Regions from separate parts of the Nissabacter archeti genome, predicted to be linked through region 2. Evidence: predicted binding sites of a transcription regulator. Region 2 holds the regulator's gene; the other holds the start of a gene.
What was found. Region 2 encodes CRP, which controls carbon source genes, mostly activating them, when cyclic AMP is high. Its sites were predicted from a motif close to ATGTGANNNNNNTCACAT; they were not measured.
Positions count from the first base shown of each region.

Region 1: udp (uridine phosphorylase) is a predicted target of CRP. The motif match lies at 1,902-1,919, and genes of this name have one in related genera.

Region 1 covers NZ_JAERKB010000015.1:105,360-109,735, forward strand. Annotated here, with positions in the region: gene JK232_RS19540 (autotransporter family protein) at 1-843, opposite strand, end outside; gene JK232_RS19545 (hypothetical protein) at 845-1,186, shown strand; gene udp (uridine phosphorylase) at 1,991-2,752, shown strand; gene rmuC (DNA recombination protein RmuC) at 3,088-4,376, shown strand, end outside.
Region 2 covers NZ_JAERKB010000002.1:344,775-349,150, reverse strand. Annotated here, with positions in the region: gene JK232_RS04305 (phosphoribulokinase) at 1-631, shown strand, start outside; gene JK232_RS04300 (OsmC family protein) at 663-1,070, opposite strand; gene crp (cAMP-activated global transcriptional regulator CRP) at 1,402-2,034, shown strand; gene JK232_RS04290 (YccS/YhfK family putative transporter) at 2,098-4,236, shown strand; gene argD (bifunctional acetylornithine/succinyldiaminopimelate transaminase) at 4,226-4,376, opposite strand, start outside.

The DNA of each region.
Region 1 (4,376 bases), on a different contig from region 2:
GGCGGTCAGGTCGGTGTGGTCGAACGTGGCATTCCAGTGACCGCCATCAGCATACAGGGCTGTTTTCGCCTGATCGCTGGTCACGGTGGAGTCTTTCAGGGTTAAGGTGCCGCCTTGCTGATCGGCAGCGACGCTTTGCTGTTGATAGAAATGCAACGTCGATACGCTGTCAGCGTGATTAGCTATCTGAATATTTTCACCGTGGACAGCCGCCTGGGTGCTGATAAATAACGATTGGTCTTTCGTACCTTCAGTGAGCACCTGCATATTTTTGATGTTGATCTGTGCGCCAGATTTGGCTGCCAGCGTGGCCCCACTTGCACCGGTACTTTTTACGGTATTCAGCGTGGCCGCATCGCCGGTCAGGTTGACGACACTGTTGCCGGTGGCCAGCACCCCGCCCGCGTCCGCTCCCGCCGAGATAATGTCGGTATTGGTCAGGGTAACCACGGCACTCTCTGCGGCCAGGACGCCATAAGCATTCTCCCCGCCGGTAATCAGGCTGCCGCCTTGTGCACTCAGGCTGCTCCCCGCGCCGGCCACACTGAGGGCATGGCTGCGCGCGCCTGTTGTCGTGACCGCGAGCTGGTTAAAGGTGGTGGTATTCCCCGGGCCGTTAATCGCCACCCCGGCGCTGTTATCACCCTGTGTCGTCAGGGACGTCTCTGCCGCGGCATCAAAGGTGTTGGTGTCGCCACTGAGCGTCACCGCCGCACTGTTCGCGCCTGTTGTCGAGACCGCCAGCGTGTCGAACGTGGCGATATTCTCTTTGCCGTTAATGGCGATGCCCGCGCTGTGTTCGCCTTCCGTCGCCAGGGTGGTGCCTGACATCACGGTAAACATCGTGTTGTCACCGGTCAGCGTCACTGCCGCGCTGTTTGCACCAGCGGTGGTGGCCGCCAGCGTGTCAAATGTGGCGATATTTTTATTGCCGTTAATGTTAATGCCGGCGCTGTTCTCCCCCAGCGTAGACAGCGTAGCGGTTGACGCGATGTTAACGCTGTTATTGTCGCCGGTGATAAAAAGGGCTGAGGCGTCTTTATTTGAAGTGTCAATGGAAAGCGGACTTAATAAATCAATGATGCTGCCATTTTCAACATATATACCGTGGGCACCCTCACCATTAATTATAATGTCTACGGTTGATGGGTTACGTTCAAAAACCTTACCGCCGTCTAATGCATAAATCCCGTGAGAAGCTTTACCCGTAGTTGTTATAACAAGACCTCCGGCATAGTAAATATCAGCAGTATGATCAGTTTCTGAATTCCCATTAGCATAGATAGGGTAACTGCCATCAACTCCTTGATCATTAATTGACATAGCAAAAGAAGAGGAAACACCGAATCCACCGGCCATAACAATAAGGATTGGAAATGCTTTAATAATACCAGAGGATAAGGGGGTACGTGTTGTGTTGAGCTTTTTCAATGTATGTCATCCTTTATACATTTTAGTTAATTAGAAAAGTGAGGAAACTCGCAATTCTATGAACTAATAAAACGTCTAAATATTTATTTATTCTTTAAAATGACTTTATTAAAACTTAATTATATATAGCGTTAAAACCAAGCTGCTTTAATAAGAAAAAAACAGAAAGGAATAAGAAAATAGAGAGTATTTTCTGGATGTTTTTTATAAAGACGTGGGAGGAAATGCCAAAGAGAAACGGGCAGCCGGCGTGAAATAAAACGGACTTACCGCCTGCCTCCGGCAATGAGGGTTATCCTTTACCGGAAAGGTGCTACCTTTTAGGTTTGGCGCAAGGCAGGGCGCTGCCTGAGGGGGCAGAGTAAAGCAGGACAAGATGAGGTGCAGTCGCTTATAATCAGCGCAATAATGGGTTTTACTGTGAAATCCATCACATAAATGTTGTAGCTGATGCATGTTCTCTGTGGTGTAAGTGATGTTCATCACAAAAAGCAGCCCCGGATTTCAGTAAAGTCCCTTTCTCTTCCTTTCGGAAATGAATCGTTAACAGGAGTTCCGTATGTCCAAATCTGACGTTTTTCACCTTGGCCTGACCAAGGCTGACCTGCAAGGTGCCACGCTGGCCATCGTTCCCGGTGATCCGGAGCGGGTGGAAAAAATTGCCCGACTGATGGAGAACCCGGTCAAGCTGGCGGCTCACCGTGAATTTACGTCATGGCGTGCGGAGCTGGACGGCAAACCTGTGATCGTCTGCTCTACCGGTATCGGCGGCCCGTCCACCTCTATCGCCGTCGAAGAACTGGCGCAGCTGGGTGTGCGTACCTTCCTGCGTATCGGCACCACCGGCGCCATCCAGAACCACATTAATGTCGGTGATGTGCTGGTGACCACCGCCGCAGTCCGTCTGGACGGTGCCAGCCTGCACTTCGCCCCGATGGAGTTCCCGGCGGTGGCTGATTTCGCCTGCACCACCGCGCTGGTCGACGCCGCGAAAGCCGTGGGTGCGACCACGCACATCGGTGTGACCGCCTCGTCTGACACCTTCTACCCAGGCCAGGAGCGCTATGACACCTTCTCCGGCCGCGTGGTGCGCCGCTTCAAAGAATCGATGCAAGAGTGGCAGGAGATGGGCGTGATGAACTACGAGATGGAATCCGCAACGCTGCTGACCATGTGCGCCAGCCAGGGTCTGCGCGCCGGGATGGTGGCTGGGGTTATCGTAAACCGCACCCAGCAGGAGATCCCGAACGCGGAAACCATGAAGCAGACAGAGAGCCACGCGGTGAAAATCGTGGTGGAAGCTGCCCGCCGTCTGCTCTGACCGGCACTGCCTGTAGTCTGAAAAGGGGTCGCATTGGCGGCCCCTTTTTTTATTCCCCCGAGGGATCTGATAAGGTCAGTTCAGAGTCCATGCGTGGCCGGGGGCGCAGGCAGAGCGGTCACACGGCGGCCCGGTTGTTATACAAAAGTTTATCTTTGTTTACGCAAGGTTACGGGCTTGGTGGTTCAGGGCGGCGTATCCTGTCAGGTTCCTGTGATGGCAGGCTGATGCAGAGGCTTTTTGCGAGGCATTACGCAGCGTACCAAACCTTGCTGGACAGGGGAGGGCGCTTTCCTTAACGTGGCAGGCTATCAGCGTTTCACAGCGGAACAAGCATGGATATCAGCATAATGTACAGCCTGGTGGCCTGTCTGGTGGCCTGTCTGGTGGGCGTCGGGGGTGGCTGGCTGCTGGCCGGGGTGCGGCAACAGCAGCAACAGGCCCGGCATGACACCGCCCTGCGCCTGCTGGAGCAGTCACTGGCACAGGCACAAAGCGCACAACAGGCGCTGCTGGCGCAGGTGCAACAGGGCCAGCAGCGCCTGCGTGACAATGAGCTGGAGCTGCGCACGCTCCACAGCCAGGTGGCGGCCGGGCAGGAGAAGGCGCAGCAACTGGCGCATTGGCGCCGTGAATGCGAACAGCTTGATCAGGAGTTGCGCGCCCAGCGTGAAAACAACAGCGCGCAGGAGGCGGAGCTGCGTGAGGTCACCATCCGGCTGGAAGAGACGCGGATGGCGGCGGAAGAGAAACAGCGGCTGCTGATGAACAGCGAGCAGCGGCTGAATGCGCAGTTTGAACAGCTGGCCAACCGCATTTTTGAACAGAATGGCCGCCGGGTGGATGAGCAAAACCGACAGAGCCTTGACCGGCTGTTGCTGCCGCTGCGCGAACAATTGGATGGCTTCCGCCGTCAGGTACAGGAAGGGTTCGGGCAGGAAGCGCGTGAGCGCCATACGCTGGCCCATGAGATCCGCCATTTGCAGCAGCTGAATGCGCAGATGGCGCAGGAGGCGATTAACCTCACCAAAGCCCTGAAAGGGGACAACAAAACCCAGGGCAACTGGGGTGAGGTGGTGCTGAGCCGGGTGCTGGAAGCCTCCGGGCTGCGTGAAGGGTATGAGTATGAAACCCAGGTCAGTATCCGTGTGGACAGCAGCAGCCGGATGCAACCGGACGTGATTGTGCGCCTGCCGCAGGAAAAAGATGTGGTGATTGACGCCAAGATGTCGCTGGTGGCGTACGAGCGCTACTTCAACAGCACGGACGATGCCGAACGGGAGATCGCGCTGGGCGAGCACCTCAGTTCATTGCGCGGCCACATCCGCCTGCTTGGCCGTAAGGATTACCAGCAACTGCCCGGCTTGCGCAGCCTGGATTATGTACTGATGTTCATTCCGGTGGAGCCGGCTTTCCTGCTGGCGATCGACCGCGAACCGGAGCTGATTAACGAGGCGCTGCAGCACAATATTATGCTGGTCAGCCCGACCACCCTGCTGGTGGCCCTGCGCACCATCACCAATTTGTGGCGCTATGAGCACCAGAGCCGGAACGCGCAGCGCATTGCAGAGCGCGCCGCCCGGCTGTATGACAAATTACGCTTATTCGTGGATGACATGGAGTC
Region 2 (4,376 bases):
ACAATCGTTTATCCAATACGGGAAAGACGGCACCGGCCGCTCACGCAAATACCTGCACACCTATGACGAAGCGGTGCCTTACAACCAGGTGCCGGGTACGTTTACCCCGTGGCACCCGCTGCCGGAAGAGACGGACGTGCTGTTTTATGAGGGGCTGCACGGCGGCGTGGTCACGGAGTTGCATGACGTCGCCCAGCATGTTGACCTGCTGGTGGGCGTGGTACCGATCGTGAACCTGGAGTGGATCCAGAAACTGATCCGCGATACCAGCGAGCGCGGCCATTCGCGTGAAGCGGTCATGGATTCGGTAGTGCGATCGATGGAGGATTACATCAATTACATCACGCCGCAGTTCTCCCGCACCCACATCAACTTCCAGCGTGTGCCCACTGTTGACACGTCCAACCCCTTTGCCGCCAAAGCGATCCCCTCCCTGGACGAGAGTTTTGTGGTGATCCACTTCCGCGGGCTGGATTCTATCGACTTCCCTTACCTGCTGGCGATGCTTCAGGGATCATTTATTTCGCACATCAACACGCTGGTGGTGCCGGGCGGAAAAATGGGGCTGGCGATGGAGTTAATCATGGGGCCGCTGGTACAGCGGTTGCTGGAAGGGAAGAAAATCATCTGAGGCCGGGCGGCGCAAGAGCCGCCCGGTCAGATTACCCGACAGCGATAATTTCAAAACTGTGGGTGACCGCGGCGGCCTTACCCAGCATCAGCGAGACGGAGCAGTATTTCTCCGCTGACAGATTCACCGCACGCTCCACGGCTTTCTCCGTCAGCCCTTTGCCGGTCACCACAAAATGCAGATTGATCTCCGTAAAGGTGCGCGGTGCCTCGTCACGGCGCGCCGACGTCAGGCGCACTTCGCAATCCCGCACATCATTGCGCCCTTTTTGCAGAATAGAAACCACATCAATGGCGCTGCAGCCGCCCACCGACATCAGCACCATTTCCATCGGGCTTGGCGCTTTATCACCGGCATTGCCGTCCATCAGAACCTGGTGGCCTGAGGCGGATTCGCCCATAAACGTCAGCCCTTCAACCCACTTAACCCGTGCCTGCATACGTCATTCTCCGGTTATTTTCTTAAAACAGCCTACCTTGCCGTACTAAAACAGGCAATCAGGCCGATCTTCATCATGCTGAAGCGAGACAACAGAAGACACCCGGTTCTGGCTGTGATAAAACAAACCCGAAACAAAATGTTCTGTATGGAGCAAGGTCAGGTTTTTAACGGAGCGGCGGGGCTGCCCGATGGTTCCTTTTTGGCCGTTACCTTGCAACATTATCAGACAGTTAATACTCTACAATAATGCATCTCTTTTTAAGAACGCCGTACAGGGAACTCTGAGCCCTGTGATTTTGGGCAGCGATTACAACAGAGGATAAAAGCAAATGGTTCTCGGCAAACCGCAAACAGACCCTACTCTCGAATGGTTCCTGTCTCATTGTCATATTCATAAATACCCTTCCAAAAGTACGCTGATTCACCAGGGTGAAAAAGCCGAAACGCTCTACTACATCGTAAAAGGCTCGGTCGCCGTGCTGATTAAAGATGAAGAGGGCAAAGAGATGATCCTCTCTTACCTCAACCAGGGGGATTTCATCGGTGAACTTGGCCTGTTCGAAGAGGGCCAGGAGCGCAGCGCGTGGGTACGCGCCAAAACAGCCTGTGAAGTGGCGGAGATTTCCTACAAAAAATTCCGTCAGCTGATCCAGGTTAACCCGGATATTCTGATGCGCCTCTCCTCGCAGATGGCGCGCCGCCTGCAGGTCACGTCAGAGAAAGTCGGCAATTTAGCGTTCCTGGACGTGACCGGCCGGATCGCGCAAACCTTGCTGAACCTGGCCAAGCAGCCGGATGCCATGACGCACCCGGATGGTATGCAGATCAAAATCACCCGTCAGGAAATTGGCCAGATTGTGGGATGCTCCCGCGAAACGGTTGGCCGTATCCTAAAAATGCTGGAAGATCAGAACCTGATCTCCGCCCACGGTAAGACGATTGTCGTTTACGGCACCCGTTAACCTCTCGTAAAAACGGCGCATACGCGGCCCGCCCGCGCTGCGCCGTTGTCTTTGTGAGCACCCATGTGGCGTAGGCTTATCTACCATCCTGAGGTCAATTACGCGCTCAGACAAACGCTGGTACTTTGTCTGCCGGCGGCGATTGCCCTGCTGTTCGGCCAGCTGCAAACCGGCCTGCTGTTCTCCCTGGTCCCTGCCTGCTGCAACATCGCCGGCCTCGATACCCCGCACAAACGTTACTTCAAACGGCTGGCCATCGGCGGCACCCTGTTCGCGGTGTGCAGCCTCGTGCTGCAATTGCTGCTGCTCTATGCCCACTGGCCGCTGCCGCTGATCATGCTGACGCTGGCGCTGCTGCTCGGCGTGACCGGGGAGATAAGCCCGCTGCACGGCCGCCTGCTGAACGGTACCCTGGTGGCGGCCATTTTCACCCTGAGCATGGCCGGGACGGCACCGCTGTGGCAGGCACCGGGCCTGTTTGTGCTCGGGACAGTCTGGTACGGGCTGTTTACCTGGGGCTGGTTCCGCCTGTGGAAAGAGCAGCCGATGCGCGAAAACTTAAGCCTGCTCTACCGTGAACTGGGGGAATATCTGGAGGCGAAATACAGCCTGCTGACCCAGCATACTGACCCGGAAACCGCGCTGCCGCCGCTGCTGAAACGCCAGCAGAAAGTGATGGAGCTTATCGTCCAGAGCTACCAGCAGCTGCACATGCTTTCCAGTGAAAATAACCCGCACAATAAACAGCTGTTCCGCACCTTCCAGGTGGCGCTGGATCTGCAAGAGCACATTACCGTCAGCCTCCATCAGCCGGAAGAGGTGCAGAAGCTGGTGGCGCAGAGCCAGGCAGAAGCGATAATCCGCCGCAATGCGGAAGTGATCGCCCAGCGGCTGCGGATGGTGGCGGACGACATCCTCTACCATCGCCGCCCCGGGCCGTTCGCGATGGACAAAGAGCTGCAGGCGCTGGAGAAGCTCGCCAACCGTTACCAGGACAACCCGGTCGGCCGCTTCTGCTATTACCACTTCAGCCGTATCGCCCGCCTGTTGCAGACCCAGCGCCCGCTTTACCGCCGTGATCTGATGGCGGCCCAGAACCGCCTGCCGTTCTGGCCGGCGCTGCGCCGCTATCTGTCGTGGAAATCGATGTCACTGCGCAATGCGGCGCGCGTGGGAGTGATGCTGGCGACCGGCAGTACCCTCGGCCTGTTCTTTGACCTGCCCAAACCTTATTGGATTTTGCTGACCGCCCTGCTGGTCATTCAGAACGGTTATAACGCCACCCGCGTGCGCATCCAGCACCGGGCAGTCGGCACGCTGGCCGGGCTGGTGATTGCCGCCGGGGTGCTGCACCTGCAATTGCACCAGGGCATTATGCTGGGCCTGATGGTGCTGATTATGCTGCCCTCCTATCTGGTACTGCGCAAAAACTATGGGCTGGCGATGGTCGGGCTGACCGTCACCGCCGTGTACACCCTGCAACTGGTGACGCAGAACGGCATTAATTTCCTGATCCCCCGCCTGGTGGATACCCTGCTCGGCTGCGGGCTGGCGCTGGGCAGCACCATATGGCTCTGGCCGCAATGGCAGAGCGGATTGCTGCGGGAAAATGCCTACCAGGCGCTGGAAGCCGATCAGGAGGCCATCCGCCTGCTGTTGCAGGAAAACCCTGACCCGGCGAAGCTGGCCTATACGCGCGTAATGGCCAACCAGGCACATAACACGCTGTACACCTCGCTGAATCAGGCGATGCAGGAGCCGGGCTTTAACTCCCGCTACCTGGCGGACATGCGCCTGTGGGTGATGCACAGCCAGTCGATTGTGGAACACCTCAACGCGATGACGATCCTGGCGCGTGAGCATGACATGCTGTCGGCAGAACGCGCGCAGGCGTATCTGGAAACCAGCGAAATCGCCATTCAGAGCTGTCAGCAGCGGCTGATGTATGACGGCCCGGCTGAGGGCAGCCAGAACCAGCGCCCGCTGTTCCGCGCACCGGAGAGCGAGCCTGACATGCCGGTCACCGAGATGGAGCGCCATCTGCAACGTATCATCTCCCACCTCAGCGTGATGAATACCATTTCATCGCTGGCCTGGCCGCAGCGCCCGCACCACGGCATCTGGCTCAGCCGCCACCTGAAACAGGACAAAAAAAACCGCCCGGAGGCGGTTACACAAGACGAAGAGACCGCTACGCGCTAATGACGGTGGCGATCGCTTTCTCCAGCCGGGCCATGCCCTCTTTGATATCGTCAAACTCAATCACCAGGGACGGCGCAAGGCGCATCACATCCGGCCCGGCGTTCAGCAGCATCAGCCCATGCGCCGCGGCCGCCATCAGA